Regions from separate parts of the Yersinia sp. KBS0713 genome, predicted to be linked through region 1. Evidence: predicted binding sites of a transcription regulator. Region 1 holds the regulator's gene; each other region holds the start of a gene.

Region 1 (3,287 bases):
AGTGATCTGGTGATAGCAAATAGACTGTCGCCCGCAAGGCGGCAGGATAGTAATTAATAAAGAGAAATAAAACACTTCCTTGTGTCGCATCGATATAAATACTCAATCTGATGAAATGTTTTTTATTAAAAATGGCTACTTTATGATTATTAAATAATAAGCAATAAAATGTAGATTTAATAATAAGCATGTAACCAAACGAGAGACTCAGTTAATTTACATCAATATCAATTTAACTCCATTTAACGCGGCAGTTACCAGTGATATTTACTGTGGTCTTCCCAGGCTTTAACTTCTTTCTCGGCTTGCTCTTTCTGGTAGCCGTACTTTTCCTGAATTTTCCCCACCAACTGGTCACGCTTACCTTCAATTACCGTAAGGTCATCGTCAGTCAGCTTGCCCCATTTCTCTTTCACTTTGCCCTTAAACTGCTTCCAGTTACCGTCGGCTTGATCTTTGTTCATGGTATCTCCGTTAGCTTGTGATTAGTCAGTTTATTTAGTACGACAAACATTCGCTATTTATAACAGTGGCGTTATTTAAATTTGACCACTCACACTCATTGCTTATTTAAATATCGTCACAATGTTTATCGTAGGAATAACTATAGCAGAGGATAATGATAATTGAAGTCTAGATAATATTAATCACTGGAGTTGTGATGGAAAAGAAAAAATAAGCACTGATAATATTTAGCTAAAACAGGAGGTAATAGCCTATTGTCGGAATGTTCTCAATCTAAATATAATTAAGCTATTTGGAGGGGGTAGCAAATATACCCTCCTGACTCGAAGGGTATATAGGGAACACTAAAATCAGATCCAGTCGCCATTCCGGATGACGCCAACGGCTAATCCTTCAATGGTGAAACTCTGTTCTCGTAGATCGACAACAATCGGCTGGAATTCGCTGTTTTCTGGTAGAAGCTGCACGATATTACCCTGTTTTTTCAGGCGTTTTACCGTTACTTCATCATCAATGCGGGCGACAACTACTTGCCCGTTCCGCACATCCTGCGTTTTGTGTACCGCCAGCAGGTCGCCGTCCAGAATACCGATATCTCTCATCGACATTCCATTAACCCGCAACAGGAAATCTGCGCTTGGCTTAAACATTGATGGATCGACTTTGTAGTGCCCTTCGATATGTTGCTGTGCCAGCAGGGGTTCACCTGCGGCAACCCGCCCAATCAGTGGCAGGCCATCCTCTTCTTCCATCAGCAAACGAATGCCACGGGAAGCGCCAGAGACAATCTCAATCACACCCTTGCGAGCCAGTGCTTTTAAATGCTCTTCAGCGGCGTTAGGAGAGCGAAACCCCAGACGCTGCGCAATTTCGGCACGGGTCGGCGGCATACCGGTTTGCGCTAAGTGATCGCGAACCAGGTCATAAACCTCTTGCTGTCTGGTAGTAAGTGCTTTCATTCCGCCCCCTGTTTGTTTATACAGTCTTGCTGTGAGTATATACAGGTAAGCGGGTGTTGGGAACCAAAGAGTGAATAAAAACAGGGATTAATCACAGCTTATTTGTGTCCTGTTGTGAACTCACTCCCCTGCTATTGGCGATTACATTAGCCGAAATGGTGCCAAAGTGCGGTTATCCAGACGAAAATGGCTAACAAAACAGCTAAAAACACGGCGGCGGAACCCATATCTTTCGCTCGCCCTGACAGCTCGTGGAACTCACTGCCGATTCGGTCTACCACAGCCTCAATCGCGCTATTGATAACTTCAATAATGATCACTAATACGACACTACTAATTAATAAAATGCGTGTTACGACATCTATATCCAGCCAAAACGCCAGTATGATAGCCGTGATAGCAGCGACAGTTTCTTGGCGAAAAGCCGCTTCATGCTTCCAGGCTGCGCATAAGCCTTGTGCAGAATACCCCGCTGCTTTATAGATTCGCGTGAGTCCTGTGACTTGATTCGCCATGTTTTATTGCCTTTATCTTAAGTAGATGATGATTTTTACCGCTTTCTGTTGTCTCATCACCACAGATCTAAAAACCAGTTTCTGGTATCCTTGCGATGAATTGCTAACAAGAGGCTTCATGTTGTTATGTCAGGTTGGCGTAAAATATATTATAAGTTGTTGAATTTACCACTTAAATTGTTGGTAAAAAGCAAGGTTATTCCGGCAGATCCTGTGACTGAGTTAGGGTTAGACCCGTCTCGTCCTATTCTGTACGTTTTGCCTTACAATTCTAAGGCTGATTTACTGACTTTGCGAGCACAGTGTCAGGCGCTGGATCTGCCCGATCCATTGATTCCATTGGAGATCGATGGCGTGCTACTCCCCAGCCATGTGTTTATCGACAATGGCCCGAGGGTCTTTCGCTATTACGCGCCGAAACAGGAGTCGGTAAAACTCTTCCACGATTATCTGGATCTACATCGCAATAATCCGGCGCTGGATATCCAGATGCTACCGGTTTCCGTGATGTTTGGCCGCTCACCAGGTCGTGAAGGCCATGGTACACCACATCTGCGCGTGCTTAACGGCATACAGAAATTCTTTGCCGTCTTGTGGCTGGGGCGCGATAGCTTTGTCCGTTTTTCGACCACAGTCTCACTGCGTCGTATGGCCAGCGAACACGGCACCGATAAAACCATCGCCCATAAGCTGGCGCGTGTGGCGCGGATGCACTTCTCACGTCAGCGCCTAGCGGCAGTCGGCCCAAGTCTACCGGCCCGTCAGGATCTGTTCCAGAAGCTGTTAACCTCCAAGGCGATTGAAAAAGCCGTGGCTGATGAAGCGCGGACCAAGAAAATCTCCCATGAGAAAGCGCAGCAAAACGCCATTACGCTGATGGAAGAGATTGCAGCGGACTTCTCTTATGAAGCCGTGCGTCTGTCTGACCGGGTATTGAGCTGGACGTGGAACCGCTTGTATCAAGGCATTAATGTCCATAATGCCGAGCGTGTGCGGCAACTGGCGCAAGATGGTCATGAGATAGTCTATGTGCCTTGCCATCGCAGCCATATGGATTATCTGCTGCTCTCCTACGTGCTCTATCATCAAGGGTTGGTGCCGCCACATATTGCTGCGGGTATTAACCTTAACTTCTGGCCTGCTGGCCCGATTTTCCGCCGCCTGGGCGCGTTCTTTATTCGCCGCACCTTTAAGGGCAATAAACTCTACTCAACAGTGTTCCGTGAATATCTGGGTGAGCTGTTTACCCGTGGTTATTCGGTGGAGTACTTCGTGGAAGGGGGCCGTTCACGTACCGGCCGCCTGTTGGAGCCAAAAACCGGCACGTTGTCGATGACCATTCAGGCCA
Region 2 (3,287 bases), 1.4 Mb from region 1:
GTGATTTTTTCAGCAGGGATACCTTTAGAAACCAGGTAATCACGCACGCTGTCAGCACGACGCTGAGACAGAGCTAAGTTAGGAGCTGGTTGACCGATACGGTCAGCAAAGCCCAGAACCACTACAGAACCATCTTTAGGATCGATAGAGCTCAGCTGAGAATACAGTTGGTCCAGAGCTTGCTGGCCTTCTGGTTTCAGAGTTGACTTGTTGAAAGCGAACAGCACGTCAGATTTCAGTGTGAAACGCTTAGTATCAACAACTGGCGCTGGAGCTGGAGCTGGCGCTACTGGCACAACTGCATCATCCTGACCGAAACGGTAAGATACACCTACGCTCAGCATGCCATTGTCTGGACGAGCACCAACGGTAGCACGGTCACCGATGTTGTTAACCCACTGGTATTCCATACGGGTTGCCCAGTTTTTGGTCCAAGCGTATTCAGCGCCCAGAGCAACCAATGGAGAAACACCGGTGTCGTGGCCACTAGTGCGGTCGCCATTGACAGAACTGGTAGCATCTGCACGCCAAACCATACCACCCAGACGAGTGTAAACGTCCAGATCTTGTGCAACAGGGTAGCTCAGTTTAGCAGCTAACTGTACGCCTTGTGCTTTGAAAGCACCGTTGTTGGTGTCGCCTTTATAAGGCATACGGCCAAGCCAGTCGTATCCCATTTCAAAGCCCAGGTATTGGTTCGCTTGGTAACCCAAGAACGCACCAGCACCCACTTGGTCTTTATGAGTTGGGCCGTCATTTTCAATGATGGAACCAGTATCTTGGAACTGGGACCAGCCCAGTTTACCACCGGTGTACCAGGTGTTATCTTTCGGTGCGGCTTGCGCTACTGTAGCGAAACCAGCCAGTGCCACTGCTAATGCGATAGCTGTCTTTTTCATTTTACGCCTCGTTATCATCCAAATAGGCAATGAGCTTTAAAAAGCCAAGCCCTTGGTTAAAATTCTTCGTTAAGGTTTTAACGCTCCCGTTAAGCACGCTGCCAGTATGATTTGGCATTTTAGAGCAACCTTAGCGATGTAAAGTCTACAACGTGGCGAGAAAGTTACAAGTGTGATGTAATAAACGGCCTGAAAAAAAAGCGAAATAGTACATAATCTTTAACGATTTAGTGGTAAAAAGCAGCCTTTTCTATGCGACATTTTCTGCTGGAAGCCGCATTCCGACTCGCTTTATGTCAGTTCCACAGGAGTAAGCGCTAAATATTGTAATAATTCATGGGATAAATCCTAAATTCACTTAATGATACAAAGAAGAATGAATTTTTAACGTTGCGCACTGTCCTTGACCCGTTTTTGTGTCATTCAAAGGGTGCATAACAAACCCATAAGCATTTCCTAACTTTGCTGCTAAACGTAAACGAATACGATCATCGTCTGATAGCTCCGGTAGCCAGCCAAGCACAACACTATAATTCCCCGTCAATAATGCTTTTTCCATCGCATCAACAGTCGACAATGGATTGATTTGCCTTAGCTGAACAACCTTATGCGCTGGTAAACCTGATTGCTGTAACCAGATACGGCTCAATTTCTGTTGCGGTGTTAACCATAAGAGCCATCGAGATTGCTTACCAAGCTGTTGTAATAAAGGGAGTAATAGCTGGGTTACCGCAGGTTGGTTTTCACTGTACACAAGTTCACTGATAAGGCCACTATCTGTTGGAGCATCAACTCTTTGTGCGGCATCGCGGGTAACAAGAGAATGATAATTAGCATGATAAGGTTTTAGTGATTGAGTACGCATAATGAACCTCGCCTGTAGTATCCTGTATGTATATACAGTAGTCGCTGTTTATTCGAAGATCAACTAAATTTTTACAAGACGCTTCGCATAATTGCGAAGTAAACCCGTGCAAATTCATTTTGTATTTGGCTAGGCAATCCATTTTGCGTATTTTCTAATTAGTTGTTCCTCTTACACTTATTGCAACTAAATAGGGACGTTAGTTCGGATTTTTACTAAAGGAGTAGTTATGGAAAACGCATCAGAAAACAAAATCATGCAGGCACGAGATTGCTTTAATTTTTTAGGCCAGATCACAGTTCGCTCACTGTTTGGCGGCTATGGACTATTGGCTAATGGGATTATGTTTGCTGTGGTTTCTGAGGGGGAACTGTATTTACGTGCCAATGATCAGGTTGAGGGGCTATTTCGCGCGAGGGGGATGACGAACCTTGTTTACGCCAAACGTGGGATACCGATTTTGCTGCGCTACTATCGGGTCGATGCTTTTTTATGGGAGGATGAACGCACGCTGCGTAATTTTGCAGAGCGCGCTTATCAGGAGGCCAGAACTGAGGTTTTAAGCAAAAAAGGCCCCACAGTCAGACTGAAGGATTTACCCAATCTTAGTGCTAGCCTTGAGCGGTTATTATGGAAGGTCGGCATTAAGAATGCAGCGGAGTTGCGGCTTGAGGGCGCTAAGCGCTGTTATTTGAAATTACGTGCGGTACGACACTCGCTTGGGATAAATGTTTTGTTGTCACTGGCGGGGGCTATCAGTGGCTACCACTATGCTGCATTGCCGTTGATGATACGTGTTGAGCTAGTTGAATGGTTTGAGACACACATCAGCGCAGTCTATGAAACAGCATAACCACGGGCCATCGAGGATGGCCCGTGGTTAACTAACGAGTCTGGCTGATTTGCTTATTCAGTTCACTAAGTTCAGGTAACAGCTCCAGCAGTAAACCAATCTGCTGTAAAACCAATTGATCTTTACTCTCCGGCTCAGGGTTACACTCTTGCAGTCGGGTAGATAAGCCCGCTAATACCTGTGCCATTTTCGAACTGTCTGGTTGCTCTTGCTCAAGAGTGCCCTCGATATAACAAATAGCATCGTTAAGTAAATTCAGTGTGGCGGTATTGGTCAGTTTCTCACGATGAGCGCCCAGCGCGGAGATATAACTGAGCATGGTGTGGTTCAGGCAGAGTAAACGGAATGCCGCCTCTTGAGTCTCGTTATCACTCTTGGGCTCTGCTGACATATTTGAAATGACGGAGGCTAACTCGGCATCACAATTATGAGCATCACGGCGCGCTATGCGATAGGGCAGGCTGTTATCTTTACCTTGATAGTATTGCACCAGAATTGCATCCAGATAGCGGCAATTCGCATTAAGTGTTTTGTGGACCACCGTCGGAAGTTGGCGGAACTTCCAGTCAGGCCAGATAAAGCTCACAGCGACCCAGGCAATAGCGCACCCCAGTAAAGTGTCGAATACTCGTGGTGCAGCAACCTCAAACCCTTCGCCTAGCAGGTTAAA
Region 3 (3,287 bases), 1.3 Mb from region 1:
CTCATCCACTAAATCTGCAACTGGCGAGAATGTGAAGGCACGGCTGGTATCAACCGATTGCACTCCTTCAACTGTACTGTTTTCGTTCAACCCACTGTTTTCACTATAAATACTATTTTTGCTATAACTAGCATTCTCACGATGAGCAGCATCCTCCTGCTGAGTCGCACTATAACGGTGCTGCTGTTGCGCAGCAAACTCCTGTCGCAATGCGGCCTCTTGCAAAGCCTGTTCATCTTCAGGCTCTGGTGCTGAAAAGATGTTTACGCTCGCGTCCGTTGATTGCCCATAACGCTCAGACTGTTGGTCGACAAAAGCTTTACGCAAGATGGCCTGCTGCAACGCCGCCTCATCTTCAGACTCGACCTCTGTACCAAATGGAGCTGGATTTTGAGAACTTTGTGTTTCGTCCTCGCGCTGCTCACGTTGTTCCTGCTCAGCTATTCGCTGAGAAGGCAGTTTGATACCGTAAGAAGCTAGCTCACGCCGCGTTGGAATACGAACAGGGTTCGGTCGTGGTAATTCTGGGCCAATCCCCTGCTTAATCTGGGAACTGCTATCACTGGTTGCTGTAAATGCAGGCATAAATGTCGCTGCTGCTGCGCTTGCGGCAACAATTCCGTTGGTAGATATTGGCCCAGATGTTGATGCAGCGCCAGCGGCCATGCCCGCTGCGGTCAATCCATCAACAGTTGAACCCAGCCCAGGGTTCATATGAGGCGTATTTTCCACCTGACCGCTATGGCGTTGTGCCGTTGAAAAATCAAATGGCGAATGGCTGGCAGCGGCTACTGGCGTATCCCATGACCCCATTTGAGGCTCAGGGTGCTCAGCCGGTAACATAACGCGAGTCGGCACTGAAGGTGGTATTTCTTCTGGAATTTCAAAAGAATAGAGTGGTGGGGTCGCGGCCAGATGCTCAACCACCGGTGCCGTAGTGTCGTTGACAAAGTGGGTGTGGGTGTGAGTATAGCTAGGGTCAGCAGCACCATGACGAGTAACAGAATCAGCGACACTCTCTGTAGAAGCCGCAGATAACGGCGACTGTTCATCACTATCCGTCACACGTAGCGTACTTAATAGTGGATCATATTTATCGTCGGTTTCAACCAGCGGTAATGGCGCATCAGTCACAGATGGTGCGGAGAAGAGTATATCGTCATCGTCTGCATAGGCAGAGCTCGCCGCCAGCCCTGTTGCAGCGGCAACACCCGCTGCCGCTACCTTCCCTGCCACAGGACCATTTTCTTGCTCGACAGTCTCTACATCATCGGTCTGGTAATCATCATCGTCATAGCGCTCCTCACGACGGGAGCGATTAGTCATAAATGTCAGTGAGCCTAAGACCACACCGCCAATTTTCTCTGCAATGACCAGCCATGACCACCCGGTAAAGAGCGTCAAACCAACAGCCCAAATACAGAGCAGTGTTAGTGTTGCACCCACACCATTGAACCACGGCAACATGGCATTGCTGAATAAGCTGCCAATCACCCCACCAGAAGCGAAGTAATAAAGATCGTCAATGTTCAGAGCCGCCAGGCCACATGAAGTTAAAATCAGGGCTAATGTGCCAATCAGGCGCAATGACAGGGCAAAGTAATCGACATGCTCGCTGGCGTCGCGCTGACGAAATGCCGCCCAGCACAACATCACCATAATGGCAGGGATTGCGTATGCCAAAACACCAAAGGTGAAAAACAGTGTATCTGCCATCCAGGCACCAATACCCCCACCAAGATTGTGGATAGGTTCGTGCCAGGCAGTTTGGGACCAACTTGGGTCCGAAGGATTGAAACTCAGCAGCGCCGCCATCAGGTAGGCTGCCAGAATAGTTACTACAATCAAAATAGCCTCAAGCACACGTCGAGCGCTGCTGAGTTTTTTCAGAGTAACTTCTTTGTCTTCTGTATATTCCTGGCTCAAGAAAGGCTCTCCAGGTTCCTGTTAACTGGTATGAGTAACAACGCCGAGAACCCTCCCGGCGCTGAAACTGTATGAATAAACAGGAGTGTAACCAAATTACTTAGGTTTTGCACCTGCCTGTTTACCGCGTTTTAATTACTAGGCGGTTACTCTGCTTCACCTCTTCCATGACCACATAGGTACGGGTGTCGTTGACGCCCGGCAGGCGAAGCAAGGTCTCCCCGAGTAGTGTACGGTAAGCAGACATATCGGGTACTCGGGTTTTCAACAAATAGTCGAAATCGCCTGATACCAGGTGACACTCTTGAATTTCCTCAAGATTTTTGACGGCAGCATTAAATTGCTCAAATACATCCGGAGCGCCACGATTCAGAGTAATCTCAACGATAACCAGCAATGATGCATCCAAATACTGTGGATTAAGCAGTGCGGTATAGCCATGAATGAAGCCCTGACGCTCTAAGCGGCGAACCCGTTCCAAACATGGTGTTGGTGACAACCCTACTCGTTTTGAAAGCTCAACGTTAGAGATACGCCCATCCTTTTGTAATTCATTCAGGATGTTACGATCAATACGATCAAGCTCTTTCCCCGGGCGCTTTTTATTATCTATCATCTTATAGTCTCTCTTAATTTCCTTGAGTCTGTGACATGCCCTAAGTGTCATTAAATTTAGAGCCTGTTACAGACAACGACCCGCAGCCTGTTTTATGCAAATATATCAATACGTTGTTATCTCACACCCTGTCTGTCCAACTGTATGCGAGGTACTCGATGATTATTAGCGTTGAGGAAGAAATAACGCATCACGAACAACCGCAGAAACATCCCCCCTACAGTTGTTCGAGAACTAACTCCACATGCCATCCAGCATTAATCGAAAACATTCCAGGGTTTTCGCTTGGCATCACTGATACCAAATCTGAAATTATGGCGCGCAGATAATTTCTTCTTCCTATGATGTTTTCGCAAATGCGCAGCCGATTGTCAAAGTAAAAGAAGTTAAATCAGTACAACGTGCCAGAATTAAAATCTCAGCGCCCTTCTCTTAGCTATTTTTTCATCGTTTATTTGCTATAAAATGGTGCAAATTGCCCTCCAGCTATTACGGCTTTTTTTGAGCTATCACCTTGCAAGCCACATTCTTTGTGGGGTCAAAGCTTTTTGAGGGTATTCACCTCATAATGCAAAAATGAATTTTGGTCCAATTTGTCATCAGCCCTATTTTTTTATTGGTTAACTGTCGATTCTCACTGCATTTAGATTATTAAATAGGCATTACCTATCAAACAAATCGCTAACAACATTTTTGTTTGCTTTTTTTAATGCACGATTTTCCCTACAATCGATAACATTGTCCG

Evidence for each region. Region 1 encodes LexA, which represses DNA repair genes until DNA is damaged. Its sites were predicted from a motif close to TNCTGTATGTACATACAGNA; they were not measured.
Region 2: sulA (SOS-induced cell division inhibitor SulA) is a predicted target of LexA. The motif match lies at 1,785-1,804, and genes of this name have one in related genera.
Region 3: FFE93_RS07970 (DNA translocase FtsK 4TM domain-containing protein) is a predicted target of LexA. The motif match lies at 1,992-2,011, and genes of this name have one in related genera.

Annotation. Positions count from the first base shown of each region.
Region 1 covers NZ_CP042173.1:360,814-364,100, reverse strand. Annotated here, with positions in the region: gene zur (zinc uptake transcriptional repressor Zur) at 1-2, shown strand, start outside; gene FFE93_RS01655 (CsbD family protein) at 255-464, opposite strand; gene lexA (transcriptional repressor LexA) at 816-1,424, opposite strand; gene FFE93_RS01645 (diacylglycerol kinase) at 1,571-1,939, opposite strand; gene plsB (glycerol-3-phosphate 1-O-acyltransferase PlsB) at 2,066-3,287, shown strand, end outside.
Region 2 covers NZ_CP042173.1:1,759,032-1,762,318, forward strand. Annotated here, with positions in the region: gene ompA (porin OmpA) at 1-899, opposite strand, end outside; gene sulA (SOS-induced cell division inhibitor SulA) at 1,258-1,764, opposite strand; gene FFE93_RS08240 (TfoX/Sxy family DNA transformation protein) at 1,994-2,617, shown strand; gene yccS (YccS family putative transporter) at 2,649-3,287, opposite strand, start outside.
Region 3 covers NZ_CP042173.1:1,685,711-1,688,997, reverse strand. Annotated here, with positions in the region: gene FFE93_RS07970 (DNA translocase FtsK 4TM domain-containing protein) at 1-1,926, opposite strand, end outside; gene lrp (leucine-responsive transcriptional regulator Lrp) at 2,048-2,542, opposite strand.